DNA from 3 places in the Streptomyces sp. NPDC050732 genome. Region 3 is predicted to be linked to each of the others. Evidence: riboswitches for the same ligand, from Rfam matches in the RefSeq annotation. Region 3 holds a riboswitch; each other region holds the start of a gene.
What was found. A riboswitch is a leader RNA that binds a small molecule or an ion and turns the genes downstream of it on or off. The one in region 3 is predicted to bind cobalamin.
Positions count from the first base shown of each region.

Region 1: another riboswitch for cobalamin. It lies ahead of AB0H82_RS00505 (ABC transporter substrate-binding protein); the one in region 3 lies ahead of AB0H82_RS09470 (energy-coupling factor ABC transporter permease).
Region 2: another riboswitch for cobalamin. It lies ahead of AB0H82_RS25065 (ribonucleoside-diphosphate reductase subunit alpha); the one in region 3 lies ahead of AB0H82_RS09470 (energy-coupling factor ABC transporter permease).

Region 1 is NZ_JBFAHP010000001.1:124,709-130,244, forward strand. It holds gene AB0H82_RS00495 (amino acid permease) at 1-1,036, shown strand, start outside; gene AB0H82_RS00500 (M67 family metallopeptidase) at 1,123-1,545, shown strand; cobalamin riboswitch at 1,518-1,679, shown strand; gene AB0H82_RS00505 (ABC transporter substrate-binding protein) at 1,723-2,688, shown strand; gene AB0H82_RS00510 (iron ABC transporter permease) at 2,769-3,779, shown strand; gene AB0H82_RS00515 (ABC transporter ATP-binding protein) at 3,776-4,555, shown strand; gene AB0H82_RS00520 (putative leader peptide) at 4,622-4,732, shown strand; gene AB0H82_RS00525 (MoaD/ThiS family protein) at 4,878-5,156, shown strand; gene AB0H82_RS00530 (cysteine synthase) at 5,169-5,536, shown strand, end outside.
Region 2 is NZ_JBFAHP010000029.1:41,479-47,014, reverse strand. It holds gene AB0H82_RS25065 (ribonucleoside-diphosphate reductase subunit alpha) at 1-1,615, opposite strand, end outside; cobalamin riboswitch at 1,746-1,876, opposite strand; gene AB0H82_RS25060 (GNAT family N-acetyltransferase) at 1,931-2,431, opposite strand; gene mctP (monocarboxylate uptake permease MctP) at 2,512-4,140, opposite strand; gene AB0H82_RS25050 (DUF3311 domain-containing protein) at 4,137-4,391, opposite strand; gene AB0H82_RS25045 (YbdD/YjiX family protein) at 4,513-4,710, opposite strand; gene AB0H82_RS25040 (carbon starvation CstA family protein) at 4,707-5,536, opposite strand, start outside.
Region 3 is NZ_JBFAHP010000008.1:75,096-80,631, forward strand. It holds gene AB0H82_RS09455 (MMPL family transporter) at 1-1,526, shown strand, start outside; partial or broken gene AB0H82_RS09460 (N-acetylmuramoyl-L-alanine amidase) at 1,952-2,189, shown strand; gene AB0H82_RS09465 (APH(3') family aminoglycoside O-phosphotransferase) at 2,287-3,102, shown strand; cobalamin riboswitch at 3,206-3,390, shown strand; gene AB0H82_RS09470 (energy-coupling factor ABC transporter permease) at 3,420-4,193, shown strand; gene AB0H82_RS09475 (energy-coupling factor ABC transporter substrate-binding protein) at 4,193-4,600, shown strand; gene cbiQ (cobalt ECF transporter T component CbiQ) at 4,607-5,356, shown strand; gene AB0H82_RS09485 (ATP-binding cassette domain-containing protein) at 5,353-5,536, shown strand, end outside.

The DNA.
Region 1 (5,536 bases), on a different contig from region 3:
CATCTTCACGGTCATCCTGTACGGCGCGAACCTCATCTCCGTGAAGCTCTTCGGTGAGCTGGAGTTCTGGTTCTCGATGGTCAAGGTCACCGCCATCATCGGCATGATCCTGATCTGCATCGGCATCCTCACCATCGGCTTCTCCGACGCCGGTGACACCGCGACCGTCGCCCACCTGTGGAACCAGGGCGGCTTCTTCCCGAACGGCATCGGCTCCACGCTGATGACGCTGCAGATCGTGATGTTCGCCTTCCTCGCCGTCGAGCTCGTCGGCGTCACCGCGGGCGAGTCCAAGGACCCGAAGACCGTCCTGCCCAAGGCCATCAACACCGTGCCGTGGCGCATCGCCGTCTTCTACGTCGGCGCGCTCATCATGATCCTGTCGGTCGTGCCGTGGACGCACTTCCAGCCCGGCGTCTCGCCGTTCGTCGCCGCCTTCGAGAAGATGGGCCTCGGCGTCGGCGCCGCGATCGTGAACTTCGTGGTCCTCACCGCCGCACTCTCCTCCTGCAACTCCGGCATGTACTCCACCGGCCGCATGCTGCGCGACCTCGCGCTCAACGGCCAGGGCCCGAAGTTTTTCACCAAGCTCACGAAGAACGGCCTGCCGCTGATCGGCACCACGGCCTCCGCCGCGTTCATGCTGGTCGGCGTCTGGATCAACTACCAGTGGCCGGGCGAGGCGTTCAACTACGTCGTCTCCTTCGCCACCATCTCCGGCATGTGGGCCTGGATCATGATCCTGGCCTGCCAGATCCGCTACCGCCGCAAGGCCGACCGCGGCGAGCTGCCGCAGTCCACCTTCCGGGCCCCGGGCGCCCCGTACACCAGCTGGTTCGCCCTCCTCTTCATCGGCATGGTCATCGTGATGATGGGCGTCGACAAGGACGCGCGGATCTCGCTGTACGCCGCTCCGGTCTGGGCCGCGATCCTCGGTGTCTCCTACCTGGTCCTCAAGAGCCGCAACCCGCAGGCCGCGGCCTTCAACAAGCGGAAGGTCGGCCTCTCCGACAGCGACCGCGTCTCCAAGGACTGACCGGCACCCCAAGGCCGCTGTCCAGCATTCGGGCCCGCTCGTACCACACTCCGGTACGCGCGGGCCCCTCTGCTTATCCTGGCGCCATGCTGACCATCACCCAGGCCCTCCACGACCAGATCGTCGCGCACGCGCGCCAGGACCACCCCGACGAGGCGTGCGGCATGGTCGCGGGCCCGGCGGGCACCGGCCGCCCCGAGCGGTTCATCCCGATGCTCAACGCCGCGCGCTCGCCCACGTTCTACGAGTTCGACTCGGGCGACCTGCTCAAGCTCTACCGCGATCTCGACGACCGCGACGAGGAGCCGGTGATCATCTACCACTCGCACACCGCGACCGAGGCCTACCCCTCGCGCACCGACATCACGTACGCCAACGAACCCGGCGCCCACTACGTCCTGGTCTCCACGGCCGACACCGACGACGCGGGCCCCTTCCAGTTCCGCTCGTACCGGATCGTCGACGGCGAGGTCACCGAGGAAGAGGTAAAGGTCGTACAGGCATACTGAGCTTTACTCATGAGGGCGGCAGGACCCAGGAAGCCGGTGCGAACCCGGCACGGTCCCGCCACTGTGACCCCGTACCCGGCCGCGCAGGCCGGGGCGGGGGAAGTCAGGAACTGACCTGCCGCCTTCCTCCACACGACGCAGGGGACGCGGAAATCCCCTGGAGGAGGCAGTTCAGCCATGTCCCGCGCCCTTCGCGTACTCACCGCCGCGGCCCTGCTGGCCCCGCTCGCCGCATGCTCCGCCTCATCCGGTGGCGACGACTCGGGAAAGCCCGCCGCCAAGGCCGCCGGGTTCCCGTACACCGTCACCAACTGCGGTGTGAAGACCACGTACGACGCGCCTCCGAAGCGCGCCGTCACCATGAACCAGCACACCACCGAAGTGATGCTGGAACTCGGCCTGAAGGACCACATCGCCGGCACGGCCTACCTCGACGACAAGGTCCTCCCGAAGTATGAGAAGGCCTACAAGTCGGTCCCCGTGCTCGCCAAGGAGTACCCCTCCTACGAGAAGCTGCTCGCCGCCAACCCCGACTTCGTCTACGGCGGTTACGCCAGCGCCTTCCTCGCCGGCGACGGCCGCAGCCGCTCGGCGCTCGCCAAGTCCGGCATCGAAAGCCGCCTCAACGTAGAGGGCTGCGCCGAGCGCGCCCTCACCATGGACGACGTCTACCGCGAGGTCCGTGAGGTCGGCGCCACCTTCGGTGTGCGCGGGCGCGCCGAGACATGGGTGAGCGGGGCGAAGCGCGAACTGGGCGCCACGGCGAAGAAGGCACAGAGCGAGAAGCCGGCCCCCGTCTTCGTCTACGACAGCGGTGACAAGACGGCGTTCACGGCCGGCGGCCGCGGCATCGGCAACGACATCATCGAGCGGGCAGGCGGCCGCAACGTCTTCGCCGACGTCGACAAGTCCTTCAGTGACGCGTCCTGGGAGAAGGTCGTCGAGCGCCGCCCCGAGGTCATCCTGATCCTCGACTACGGCGCCACGACCGTCGCTCAGAAGAAGAAGCGCCTCCTGGAGGACCCGGCCCTCAAGGACGTCCCGGCCGTCAAGAACAAGCGCTTCGCGGTGCTGCGGCTGTCGGACATGGTCACGGGAGTACGAGCACCCGAGGCGGTGAGGAAGCTGGCGGCACAGCTGTGAGCGCGCTGCGGGAGTTTCAGCCCGTCCGGCGTTTGAGGACGAGCCCGAAGGGCGACAGACGGGGGCCACGGGGGCGGCACCTGGCCGTCCTGACGGTACTCACTGCCGCCCTCGTCGCGGCGACGATCGCCGGCCTGGCGCTCGGCTCCGTCCGCATCCCGCCGAGCCAGGTCGTCGAGATCCTGTCGGGCCGCGCGGAACCCTCCCCGTTCCGCACCATCGTGCTCGACGTGAGACTCCCCAGGGTCATCCTGGGGGCCACCGTGGGCGCCGGGCTCGCCGTCATCGGCACCGTGCTGCAAGCCCTCGTCCGCAACCCCCTCGCCGACCCGTTCCTGCTCGGCGTCTCCTCGGGCGCCTCCGTCGGCGCGGTCTGCGCGATCGTCCTCGGCGGCGTCTTCGGCCTCGGCGCCGCCCTGTCGACCGCCGTCACGATCCCGGCCGCCTCCTTCGCGGGCGCGCTGCTCTCGCTGGTCCTCGTCTACGCCCTGGCCCGCGGCGGCGGCAGCTTCGCCACCGGGCGCCTGATCCTCGCGGGCGTCGCCGTCTCGTACATCCTGACCGCGCTGACCAGCCTCATCCTCGTCACCGCCGACAGCGCGGACCACCTCAAGGAAGTCCTGTACTGGACGCTGGGCGGCCTCGGCAGCGCCCGCTGGGACATGCTCGCCCTGCCCTGCGTCACCCTCGTCCTCGGCACCGCCCTCCTGGTGTCCATGGCCCGGCCCCTCGACCTGCTCCTCGCCGGGGAGGAGGGCGCCACCGTCCTCGGCCTGCACGCCGCCCGCTTCCGCGCCGGCGTCTTCGTCCTCGCCTCGCTCCTGACCGGCGTCCTCGTCGCGTACAGCGGAGCCATCGGCTTCGTCGGCCTGATGGTGCCGCACGCCGCCCGCATGCTGGTCGGCGCCGCGCACCGCGCGCTGCTCCCGGTGGTGGCGCTGACGGGCGCGGTGTTCCTGGTCGTCGCCGACCTCGCCGCCCGCACCGTCGCCGCCCCGCAGGACATCCCCGTCGGCGTGCTCACCGCGCTGACCGGCGGCCCGTTCTTCCTGTGGCTGCTGCGGCGGCGTACCGAAGGAGTCCCGGCATGACAGGAGAGCTGCGCACCCAGGCCCTCTCGTACGAGATCGACGGCAGGCTCCTCGTCGACGCCGTCGACCTCACCGCCGCCCCCGGCGAGACCGTCGGCGTCGTCGGCCCCAACGGCAGCGGCAAGACGACCCTGCTCCGCTGCGTGTACGGCACACTGCGCCCCACCGCGGGCCACGCCCTCCTCGACGGCGACGACCTGCACACGATGACCCCGAAGGCCCGCGCCCGGCGCCTGGCCACCGTGCCGCAGGACGGACAGGCGGCGTTCGAGCTGACCGTCCGGCAGGTGGTCGCGATGGGCCGCTCCCCGCACAAGCGGTTCTGGGAGGCGGACACGGCGGCCGACGAGGCCCTCGTCACGGCGGCCCTCACCCGCGTCGGCGTCGAAGGGCTGGCCGACCGCGCGTTCCCCTCCCTGTCCGGCGGCGAGCGGCAGCGCGCCCTGGTGGCCCGCGCCCTGGTGCAGCAGCCCACCCTCGTCGTCCTCGACGAGCCCACCAACCACCTCGACATCCGCTACCAGCTCGAAATCCTCTCCTTCGTACGCGGTTTGGGCACGACGAACCTGCTGGCCCTGCACGACCTGAACCTCGCGGCGTACTACTGCGACCGCCTCTACGTCCTCGACGGCGGCCGCCTCGTCGCCTCCGGGGCGCCCAAGGAGGTCCTCACCGCCGAGCTGCTCGCCACCGTGTACGGCGTGACGGCCGAGGTCAGCACCCATCCGCTGACCGGCGCCCCGACCGTCGTCTATCTGCCGCCGCCCGCATCCTGAACGGATTCCGTCCAGCAGGTGAGATCACATTCCGGGATCCGGACCGGGAATCGATACGATGACCGCATGGTTCCCCATGACGTGAGCGAAGAGACGCCGAGCGCACCCCCCGTGCTGCTTGTCGCGCGGCTGCACGTCGACCTGTGCCGCCTCGCCAGCGCGATCTGTTCCCGCTGAACCGATCCGCAGCCCGGCCGTGGGCCGCGGCGCCGCACCCCGTACGCGGGCACACCCCGCGTACACCGACGCACCACACTCAGCACAGCGCCGCCGCGCGCGCCCACCACCCGCACTTTCTCGAACCCGACAGGAGCCCTCAGCCATGGCCATCGAGGTCCGCATCCCGACCATCCTCCGCACCTACACCGACGACGCCAAGGCCGTCGAAGGCAGCGGGGACACCCTCGCCGAGCTCTTCACGGACCTCGACTCGCGGCACCCGGGCATCGCCGCGCGCATCGTCGACGACGGCAAGCTCCGCCGCTTCGTGAACGTGTACCTGAACGACGAGGACGTCCGCTTCCTCGACGGCATCTCCACCAAGCTCTCCGACGGCGACAACGTCACGATCCTGCCGGCCGTCGCCGGCGGCATGGTCTAGGCCCGATCCCGGATGCCTCGCTACGACTCCCCGCTCGCCGCGGTCGGCAACACGCCGCTCGTCCGCCTGCCGCGCCTGTCCCCCTCGGAAGAGGTCCGCATCTGGGCCAAGCTGGAGGACCGCAACCCGACCGGCTCCATCAAGGACCGGCCCGCGCTGCACATGGTCGAACAGGCCGAGAAGGACGGCCGGTTGACGCCCGGCTGCACGATCCTGGAGCCGACCTCGGGCAACACCGGCATCTCGCTCGCCATGGCGGCCAGGCTCAAGGGCTACCGCATCGTGTGCGTCATGCCGGAGAACACCTCGCAGGAGCGGCGCGACCTGCTCGCCATGTGGGGCGCCGAGATCATCTCCTCACCGGCCGCGGGCGGCTCCAA
Region 2 (5,536 bases), on a different contig from region 3:
GGGAGTCGAAGGGCAGCTTCAGCTGGAAGAAGACGTCCTGCAGGCCCATGGCGCCGAGGCCCACCGGGCGCCACTTGGCGTTGGAGCGGCCGGCCTGCTCGGTCGGGTAGAAGTTGATGTCGACGACGCGGTCGAGGAAGGTGACGGCGGTGCGGACGGTGTCGTCGAGCCGCTCCCAGTCGATGTCCTGGGCGGCCGGGTCCACGAACGCGCCGAGGTTCACCGAGCCCAGGTTGCAGACGGCCGTCTCCCCGTCGTCCGTCACCTCCAGGATCTCCGTGCAGAGGTTCGAGGAGTGCACGGTGTGGCCGGGCTCCGCGGTCTGGTTGGCGGTGCGGTTGGCGGCGTCCTTGAACGTCATCCAGCCGTTGCCGGTCTGCGCGAGGGTGCGCATCATGCGGCCGTACAGGTCCCGGGCCGGCATGGTCTTCTTCGCGAGCCCGGCGGCCTCCGCCTTCCGGTACGCCGTGTCGAACTCCTCGCCCCACAGGTCGACGAGCTCGGGCACGTCGGACGGCGAGAACAGCGACCACTCCTGGTCGGCGGCGACCCGGCGCATGAACTCGTCGGGGATCCAGTGCGCGAGGTTGAGGTTGTGCGTGCGCCGCTGGTCCTCGCCCGTGTTGTCGCGCAGCTCAAGGAACTCCTCGATGTCGGAGTGCCAGGTCTCCAGGTAGACCGCGGCCGCGCCCTTGCGCCGGCCGCCCTGGTTCACGGCGGCGACCGAGGCGTCCAGGGTCTTCAGGAACGGCACGATGCCGTTGGAGTGCCCGTTCGTCCCGCGGATCAGCGAACCCCTGGAGCGGATGCGGGAGTACGAAAGACCGATGCCGCCCGCGTGCTTCGAGAGCCGCGCGACCTGGTGGTAGCGGTCGTAGATCGAGTCGAGCTCGTCCAGCGGGGAGTCGAGGAGGTAGCAGGACGACATCTGCGGGTGGCGGGTGCCGGAGTTGAAGAGCGTCGGCGAGGACGGCAGGTAGTCCAGGCGGCTCATCAGGCCGTAGAGCGCGGCGACCTCGTCCAGCGCGCGGGAGCTCCCGTCCTCCGCGAGGCCGCTCGCCACGCGCAGCATGAAGTGCTGCGGCGTCTCGATGACCTGCCGCGTGATCGGGTGGCGCAGCAGATAGCGGCTGTGCAGGGTACGCAGGCCGAAGTAGCCGAAGCGGAGGTCGGCGCCGTCGGCGAGCGCGGCCTCCACGAGCGCGTCGAGCCGGGCCGCGTGCGCGGTGACGAAGGACGCCGTGCGGTCGGCGATCAGGCCCTCGCGGTGGCCGACGGCGACCGACTCGGTGAAGGAGCGCACGCCCTGTGACGCCGCCTCGGCGGCGATGGAGAGGGTGAGCAGCCGGGCGGCGAGCTTCGAGTACGCCGGGTCCTCGGAGATGAGCCCCGCGGCCGCCTCGGTCGCCAGCTCGCGCAGCTCCGCCTCGTCGGCTCTGGCCGACCGGCCGCGCAGCGCGGCGGCGGCGACCCGGCCGGGGTCGGTGTCGGGGAGGTCGGCGGTGAGGTCGGTCAGGGTCCGCAGCAGCGCGGCCCCCGGTCCGTCGGCACCCTCGGTGCTGTCGATGGGCTGCGGTGACAGCGCTGACGCAGGTTCGGCAGGCGCGATGGTCACGTGGAGCTCTCCCTCGCTCGGCTCTGGGCCTGGGGGAGGGGACGGCACACACGGGCGCACCCGGGCAGGGCGGCGTACCGCGTCCACCGGCCCATTCCACGAGGCCCGGACGGTCGGCACCCGGGCCGGACGGCACGGGTGCACTGTCGGCAGGTCTTCGGACTCCGCGCACGACAAATGCGTACACGTCTACCGTTGCGGGACAGTTCCGGACTTGCACCGGATTCCCCTGCGGCGACAGCGAGCATGAGCATACATCTTGTGCCGCGCTCCTGAAGCGGGCCCACATCTTGTGTCGGCCCGCGAGCCCGAGGCCTAGAGCTTCAAGGCGTACGTCAGCAGCGGCACCGTCTCGATCGGCCGCCAGTCGCGCTCGGGCGTCCGCACGAAGCCGAGGCGCTCGTACAGCCGGTGGGCGGCGTGCATGGAGGTCTGCGTGGACAGGACGAGCGCGCTGCGGCCCGCCTCCCCGGCGCGCCGCACGCACTCCCGTACGAGCGCCTCGCCCACACCCCGGCCCCGCGTCCCGGGGGAGACGGCCAGCATGCGGATCTCCGCCTCGTCGGCCCGCGCGATGTCGGCCATCGGGCCGCCGGCCGGCACATAGGTGACGCAGCCGAGTATCTTCCCGTCCGCCGCGGCCACCAGGACCTCGGCCGCCGCCGCCCGCGCCGGCACGTCGCGCAGCACCGCGAGATAGGGGTCCTCCACCCCGAAGTCCAGGTGTCCGCCGTCGAGATAGGCCTGTGCGGTGAGGTCGCCGAGCGCCTCGTACTCCTCGGGGTGCGCCCCTCTGATGGTGATCGTGAAGTCCATGGGGCGAAGTGTGCAACAGGAGTACGACAAAGGGCCGCCGGTTTTTCCGGCGGCCCATGTCACGTGCGGGAGGGGGTGGTTCAGTGCCCGGCGCCCGCCGTCGCCTTCGGCAGTTCCTGGATGACGCCGGGGTCGCCCGCGTCCGCCGTGTAGTCCTCCGGCGACGTCTCGTCGATGCCCTCGGGGGCCTTCAGCGCCTTCAGGACGAAGGTGAGGACCACGGTCACGACCACGTTCAGGACGAACGCGGTGAGGCCGATGTAGCCGATCTCGCCGATGCCGGGGATCGTGTCGGAGGAGCCGCCGAAGTGCTTCTGCGTGGGCGAGGCGACGCCGTACGCGGCGAGCGTGCCGTAGACCATGCCGACCGCCCAGCCCGCGAGCAGCGCCCAGCGGTGGAACCACCGGGTGAACAGGCCGCCGACCAGCGCGGGCATCGTCTGCAGGATCCAGATGCCGCCCAGGAGCTGGAAGTTGATCGCGACGGTCTTGTCCATGCCGAGGACGAAGACGAGGGCGCCCACCTTCACCATGAGCGAGACCAGCTTGGAGACCTTGGTCTCCTGCTCGGGCGTCGCGTCGGGCTTGAGGAAGTCCTTGTAGATGTTCCTGGTGAAGAGGTTCGCGGCCGCGATGGACATGATGGCGGCCGGGACGAGCGCGCCGATGCCGATCGCGGCGAAGGCGACACCCGTGAACCAGTCGGGGAACATGTCCTCGAAGAGCTGCGGGATCGCCAGCTGGCCGTTCTCGACCTTGACCCCGGCCGCGATCGCCATGAAGCCGAGCAGCGCGAGCAGGCCCAGCATCAGGGAGTACAGGGGCAGGATCGTGGTGTTGCGGCGGATCACGTCGCGGCTCTTGGAGGAGAGCGTCGCCGTGATCGAGTGCGGGTACATGAAGAGCGCGAGGGCCGAGCCGAGCGCCAGCGTCGCGTACGTCCACTGACCGGCCTCCGGCGGGGCGAGCGCGCCGCGCGGCTTGTCGGTCGCCGGGTTGGTCTGCGAGAACGCCTCGCCCGCCGTGGCGAAGATGTCGTCGAAGCCGCCGAGCTTGATCGGGATGTAGATGATCGCGACGACGATGACGAGGTAGATCAGGCCGTCCTTCACGAACGCGATCAGTGCGGGCGCGCGCAGCCCCGACGAGTACGTGTAGGCGGCGAGCACCGCGAACGCGATCAGCAGCGGCAGGTCCTTGATGAACCAGTTGGTGTCGGGTCCGCCGCCGATCCCCATGACGTCCAGGACGGCCTGGATGCCGACCAGTTGGAGCGCGATGTACGGCATCGTGGCGAGGATGCCGGTGACCGCGACCGCCAGCGAGAGCCCCTTGGAGCCGAAGCGCCCGCGCACGAAGTCGGAGGTGGTCACATAGCCGTGCTTGTGCGAGACCGACCAGAGGCGCGGCAGGAAGGTGAAGATCAGCGGGTAGACGAGGATCGTGTACGGCACGGCGAAGAAGCCGGCCGCGCCCGCCGCGTAGATCGCCGCGGGGACGGCCACGAACGTGTAAGCGGTGTAGAGGTCGCCGCCGAGCAGGAACCAGGTGACCCAGGTGCCGAACGACCGTCCGCCGAGGCCCCATTCGTCCAGGCTCTGGTCGTTCTCGGCCTTGCGCCAGCGGGCGGCGAGGAAGCCCATGACCGTGACCGCGAGGAAGAAGAAGATGAAGACGGCGAGGGCGACGCCGTTGACTCCGTCCTTCATGACCGCGCCCCTTCCTTGCGGGCGCGCTGGTCACGCTGCCACAGCTTGTAAGCGATCATCGTGAGCAGCGTGGAGATGAGCACCCAGAGCATCTGGTACCAGTAGAAGAACGGGATGCCGATGAAGGTCGGCTCGATCTTGGCGTAGGAGCTCACCCACAGCATCGCCACGAACGGCGCGACAAGGCAGACGGCGATGACCACGCGGACCGGCGTGACGACCGGTCTGTTCACTTCAGGCGCATCTGACATATCGCGGCTCCGTTCCCTCACTTATCCCATGCTTAACGTGCGGGAAATCTAAGCGAGAGTCTTGATCTATGGAACCCCTGTCCGGATAACGGACGAGTGACTGTGTGGTCGATATGCCTGCTCAGCAGCAGCGGAATCCCTGCCGGGGGTCCGACTCCTGCTGGTCTGCCCGCATGCGCTCGAATGCGCGGCGGCTGGGGACGGTTGCGGCCGGATGGTCCCGGCGCATATGAGCCACGTACCGTTCGTACGCCGACTCGTCGGTCAGCTCACGGACGTACCACCGCATCCAGCGGACCCCGCGCAGCAGCCAGGTCATCGCGTCAGCTCCCGCTTCTCCTCCTGCTCCTCCCGCTTCTCCTCCGCGGTCGCGAAGAGCCCGGCCGGCGCGGTCAACTCCGACTCCACGTACGGCGCTTCGCTCAGCCGCGATGCGGCGGGGTTGCGGACGTGCCGCACGCAGACGCGTGCCGCGTCCACCAGCACGACGACGATGAGCAGGGCGAGCGCCGCCGAAAGGACGCCGTTCACCGTCGCGTTGGTGACGACGGTGTGCATGTCGTCCATGGTCTTCGCGGGCGGCAGGACCTTGCCCGCGTCGATGGCGTCCTGGTAGTTCGCGCGCTGCTGGAAGAAGCCGACGCGCGGATCGCTGGAGAACACCTTCTGCCAGCTCGCGGTGAGCGTCACCGTCGCGTCCCAGGCGAGCGGAACACCGGTGATCCAGGCCCACTTGAGGCGTCCGGACTTCACGAGGAGCGTGGTGCAGACGGCGAGGGCGACGGCCGCGAGGAGCTGGTTGGCGATGCCGAAGATCGGGAAGAGCTGGTTGATCCCGCCGAGCGGCTCGTGCACACCCACCCACAGGAAGTATCCCCACAGGCCGGTGACGAGCGCGCTGGTGATGACAAGGCCGGGCTTCCAGCTGACCTTCCTGAACGGCTTGTAGACGTTGCCGAGCATGTCCTGCAGCATGAAGCGGCCCACGCGCGTGCCCGCGTCGAGCGCGGTCAGGATGAACAGCGCCTCGAACATGATCGCGAAGTGGTACCAGAAGGCCCGCATCGAGCCGCCGGTGACCTTCGAGAAGATCTCCGAGACGCCGACCGCGAGCGTGGGCGCGCCGCCGGTGCGGGAGAGCAGTG
Region 3 (5,536 bases):
CCACGCTCGCGATGATGATCGGCCTCGCCGTCGGCATCGACTACGCCCTCTTCATCGTCTCCCGCTACCGAGCGGAGATAGCCGAGGGCCGCGAACCCGAGGAAGCGGCGGGCCGGGCCACCGGAACCGCGGGCTCCGCCGTGGTGTTCGCCGGCCTCACCGTCGTCGTCGCCCTCTCGGGCCTCGCCATCGTCAACATCCCCATCCTCACCAAGATGGGCCTGGCCGCGGCGGCCACCGTCGTGATCGCCGTCCTCATCGCGCTCACCATGATCCCCGCGCTGCTCGGCTTCGCGGGCCGCAAGGTACTGCGCCGCAAGGACCGCAAGAAGTCCGCGAGCGAGCTCCAGGACCCGAACGCCAAGCCGAAGCTCGGCACCCGCTGGGCGCGCTTCGTACTGCGCCACCCGCTCTCCGTGCTCCTCGTCGCCGTCATCGGCCTCGGTGCCGTGGCCGTCCCGGCCGCCAGCCTGGAACTCGGCCTGCCCGACGAGGGCTCGTCCGCGCCGGACACCACCCAGCGCAAGGCGTACGACATGCTGTCGGAGTCCTTCGGCGCCGGCTTCAACGGCCCGCTGATGGTCACCATCAGCAAGGACGCCGACGTGGCGGGAGCCGCCAAGACCGTCGGCGACTCGATCGCCAAGATCGACGGCGTCGCCGCGGTGACGCCCGCCCAGCCCAACAAGGCCGGGGACACCGCGATCATGAACGTCGTCCCGGAGACCGGACCGAGCGACCACGACACCGAGGAACTGGTCAAGACGATCCGCTCGACCGCCGACGGCATCGGGTCCGACACCGGCTCCGAGATCCTGGTCACCGGCCAGACCGCGATGACCATCGACTTCTCGCAGACCCTGGACGACGCACTCCTGCCCTACCTCGGTCTCGTCGTCGGCCTGGCCTTCCTGCTCCTGATGCTGGTCTTCCGCTCGATCCTGGTCCCGCTCAAGGCGGCGCTCGGCTTCCTGCTCTCGGTGGCCGCCGCCCTCGGCGCCGTCGTCGCGGTCTTCCAGTGGGGCTGGCTCGCGGACGTCGTGGGCGTCGACCAGCCGGGCCCGATCATGAGCATGATGCCGATCTTCATGATCGGTGTGGTCTTCGGCCTGGCGATGGACTACGAGGTCTTCCTCGTGACGCGGATGCGCGAGGCGTACGTCCACGGGGCGCGCCCAGGCGAGTCGGTCGTCACCGGCTTCACCCACGGCGGACGGGTCGTGGCCGCGGCCGCGGTCATCATGATCAGCGTCTTCTCCGGCTTCATCATGGAGAACGACGACATGATCAAGATGATGGGCTTCGGCCTGGCCGTCGCCGTCCTCTTCGACGCCTTCGTCGTCCGCATGGCGATCGTGCCGGCGGTCCTCGCGCTGCTCGGCAAGGCCGCCTGGTGGCTGCCGCGCTGGCTGGACAAGGCGCTGCCGAACGTGGACGTGGAGGGCGAGAAGCTCCACAAGAACCTCGGTGACACCGGTTCGCCGGACGCCGAGACGGACCGGGAGCTCGCACCCGTGGGCCGGTGACACACCGCCGCCCCGCACGGGCGGGCCGGCCGGGACACCCCCACTGACCAGTGGGGGAGCGTCCCGGCCGGCCCGCCCGGTTCTTTTTCCCCGCGTCCGCCGACGGGTCCCGCCGGTTGCGCCGACTGCCGCAGCCGTCCGGGCGCGCCGGCCGGAAGCTGACACCATGTGTGTCCTCCCCGCGCGGTCCGCGTCGCGGGTGCCCCACGCCCTGCGCGGCGCGCTGGGGGTGCTGCCCGGTGCGACGGCCGTCGGCCTGCTGCTGGCCTGCGCGGCAGGCGTCGACCCCGCGGTGCCCGCCGACGACCGCGGAACCTCCCTCCGACGACCGTCCCCGGACACCGCTCCGTCATGCCCGCCGCCGCTCGGCCCGCGCGCCCGGTGCCCTCGTCGTACGCGGCGTTCCGCGCGGCGCCCCCGCGCAGCGCGCGGGCGGCATCGACAAGCCTGTCGTCGGGGCGCACGCGCGGGGCTTCAACCGGGGTTCGACGGGCGTCGCGGCGCTCGCTGGCTGGAAGCTCGGCCTCGCGGGCGTCGACCCAGGCGGTCTTCCACACGGTCGCGGCCCACAAGGACGGCTACGCCACGTTCTGCCCCGGCGTGCCCCTGAGCGCCGAGATGCCGGCGACCAGAGAAGCCGCCGCCCGGCTCCAGGGGAGATGACCTTCGCCGCGAACCGTTGACGTTCGCATCGGCAATGGAGCAACGCCCCCCCGAAATATCGAGTGGGAGCCGCGGGGAGCCGCCTGCCATGATGCCGATCATGAGCAGCGAGCTGCGGCGGAGGTACGCCGCGTACCGATGGACCCCCGCGACGGACGGCGCGTCGGGCGCCGAGGTGCACCACCTCACCGGAACGGGCGCGAGCGAACCCGAGTTGTACGTGAAGACCGCCCCGGTCACGTACGACGGCTCGCCCTCCGACCTGCCGGGCGAGGCCGACCGCCTGGCCTGGCTCGCCGGCCGGGGCATCCCCGTGCCGCGCATCGTCGAGCGGGGCGCCGACGACCACGTGGCATGGCTGGTGACGGAGGCGGTGCCCGGCAGGCCGGCCGCCGACGAGTGGCCACCGGAGCAGCGGTTCGCGGTGGCCGAGTCGCTCGCCGACCTCGCCGTGGCCCTGCACCGACTGCCCCCGGAGGGCTGCCCGTTCGACCGCACCCTGCCGGTCACCATGGAGCAGGCCGCCCGCAATGTGGCCGAGAACCTCCTGGACCTGGACGACCTCGACGAGGATCGCGCCGGCTGGACCGGGCAGCGCCTCCTCGACGAGCTGCGCCGCACCCGCCCGGCGGCGGAGGACCCGGTCGTCACCCACGGCGACCTCACCCCGGAGAACGTCCTGCTCGACCCCGGCACCTGCCGCGTCACCGGAGTCATCGACGTCGCCCGGCTCGGCAGGGCGGACCGGCACACCGATCTCGCCATCCTGCTGCGGGAGTTGACGCACGAGGAGGACCCCTGGTTCGGGCCCGGGTGTGCCGAACGGTTCCTGCGGCGGTACGAGGAGCGGGCGGCGGTCGAGGCCGACAAGGGGAAACTGGACTTCTACCGGCTGCTCGACGAATTCTTCTGACCGGGCGGACGGCCTCTGAGCAGGGGCGTACGCGGTGGTGGTGTGCGCTCGGGTGTGCCACCGCCGCGACCACCGCGCAAGTTGTCAGGCAGATCTTTGCGCACTAGTGTCACCACGCCTTGGTGCTCGGGAAATCCGGTGTGATGCCGGTGCGGCCCTCGCCACTGTGATCGGGAAGTCCGGCTCCAGCCCTAGCGGCAGCCACTGGGTGCACACGTACCCGGGAAGGCGGAGTCCGGTCGGTACGACCCGTCAGCCAGGAGACCGGCCAAGGCACGTTGTCCATCCACGAGGTGCTGGAGAGGGTCTGCTGAGCCATGCACATAGCCGAGGGTTTCCTCCCGCCGGCGCACGCGATCGCCTGGGGCGTAGCGTCCGCGCCGTTCGTCGTCCACGGAGTCCGCTCCCTGACCCGTGAAGTCAAGGAGCACCCGGAGAGCACACTGCTCCTCGGTGCCTCCGGGGCCTTCACGTTCGTCCTTTCCGCGTTGAAGATCCCCTCGGTGACGGGCAGTTGCTCGCACCCGACGGGGACCGGGCTCGGGGCGATCCTGTTCCGGCCACCGATCATGACGGTGCTCGGCACCATCACCCTGCTCTTCCAGGCACTGCTGCTCGCCCACGGCGGACTCACCACCCTGGGCGCCAACGTGTTCTCCATGGCGATCATCGGCCCCTGGGCGGGTTACGCGGTCTACCGGCTCCTCAGGCGGTACGACGTGCCGCTCATGGTCACCGTGTTCTTCGGGGCGTTCGTCGCCGACCTGACCACGTACTGCGTCACCAGCGTCCAGCTGGCCCTGGCGTTCCCCGACCCCGGCAGCGGATTCCTGGGCGCCCTGGGCAAGTTCGGCGGCATCTTCGCCGTCACCCAGATCCCCCTGGCGGTCAGCGAGGGCCTGCTCACCGTCCTGGTGATGCGCCTGCTCGTGCAGTCCAGCAAGGGCGAACTCACCCGCCTCGGCGTACTGCTGCGGGGCAAGCGAAGCGCCACGACGCCCGAGACGCCCGACACGACCGGGACGCCGAAGACCACCGAGACGTCCAAGACATCCGAGACGTCCGAGACGCAGACGGGGGCCAGCGCCTGATGAGCCGGAACGCGAAGATCAACACATTGCTGCTCCTCATCGTCGCCGCGCTCGCGGTGCTGCCCCTGGCGCTCGGCCTCGGCGACGACGAGGAAGAGCCGTTCGCCGGTGCCGACGCCCAGGCCGAGACGGCGATCACCGAGATCGAACCGGACTACGAACCGTGGTTCTCACCGCTGTACGAACCCCCGTCCGGCGAAGTCGAGTCGGCGCTGTTCGCCCTCCAGGCGGCCATCGGCGCGGGCGTCCTCGCCTACTACTTCGGGCTGCGCAAGGGCCGCCGCCAGGGCGCGGAACAGGCGCGCACGGAAGCGGACCAGCCGGAGGCGGCAAGGCTGGAGGCGTCGGACGGCTCCGACGAGCCGGTCGACGCGGGCGGCCCCCGGCCCGGGACCGAGCGGGTCTGACCCGGCGTGCTGCCCATCGACGCGGCGGCGCACAGCAGTCGCTGGCGCCGCCGGCATCCCGTGGACAAGGCCGTGCTCGGTATCGGCCTCACCGTCCTGGCGATCTCGCTGCCGCCCTGGCCGGGCGCCGTCCTGGTGCTGGTCGCCGCGCTCGCCCTGCTGCTCGGCCCGGCGGGCGTGCCGCCCGGCAAGCTGTGGCGCGCCTACCGCGTGCCGCTCGGCTTCTGCGTGACCGGCGCACTGACCCTGCTCGTCCAGGTCGGCGGCCCCGACGGGTTCGTGGCGTTCGCGGACGGCGGCCCGGCGCGCGCGGGCGGTCTGCTCCTGCGGACCTCCGCGGCCTCGCTCGGCGTGCTCCTGTTCGCCTTCACCACACCCATGTCGGACCTGCTGCCCCGCCTGGTGAAGGCGGGGGTGCCCGCGCCGGTCGTGGACGTGGCACTCGTCACGTACCGGATGAGCTTCCTGCTCCTGGACTCCATGGGCCGGATCCGGCAGGCGCAGGCCGCCCGGCTCGGCCACACCACGCGTGCCGCCACCTGGCGCTCGCTCGCCGGTCTCGGCGCCACCGCGTTCGTGCGCGCCTTCGACCGGGCGAGCCGGCTGCAGGCCGGGCTCGCCGGGCGCGGCTACGACGGCACCCTGCGCGTCCTCGTGCCCGAGGCCCGCATCTCCCGGCCCTTCATCGCCGCGGGCGCGGCACTCCTCATGGGCCTGGTGGCCCTGACCCTCGTACTGGAAAGGTTCCTTCCATGAGCACCACGGGTGCCACGAGTGCCACGAGCACCCCGGGTCGGCCCTTGGTCGCTCTCCGCGCGGTGTCCTACGCGTACGAGGACGGGCCCACCGTGCTCAGCGGCCTGGACTTCGATGTCGTCGAGGGCCGTGCCCTCGCCCTGCTCGGCCGCAACGGCAGCGGCAAGACCACCCTCATGC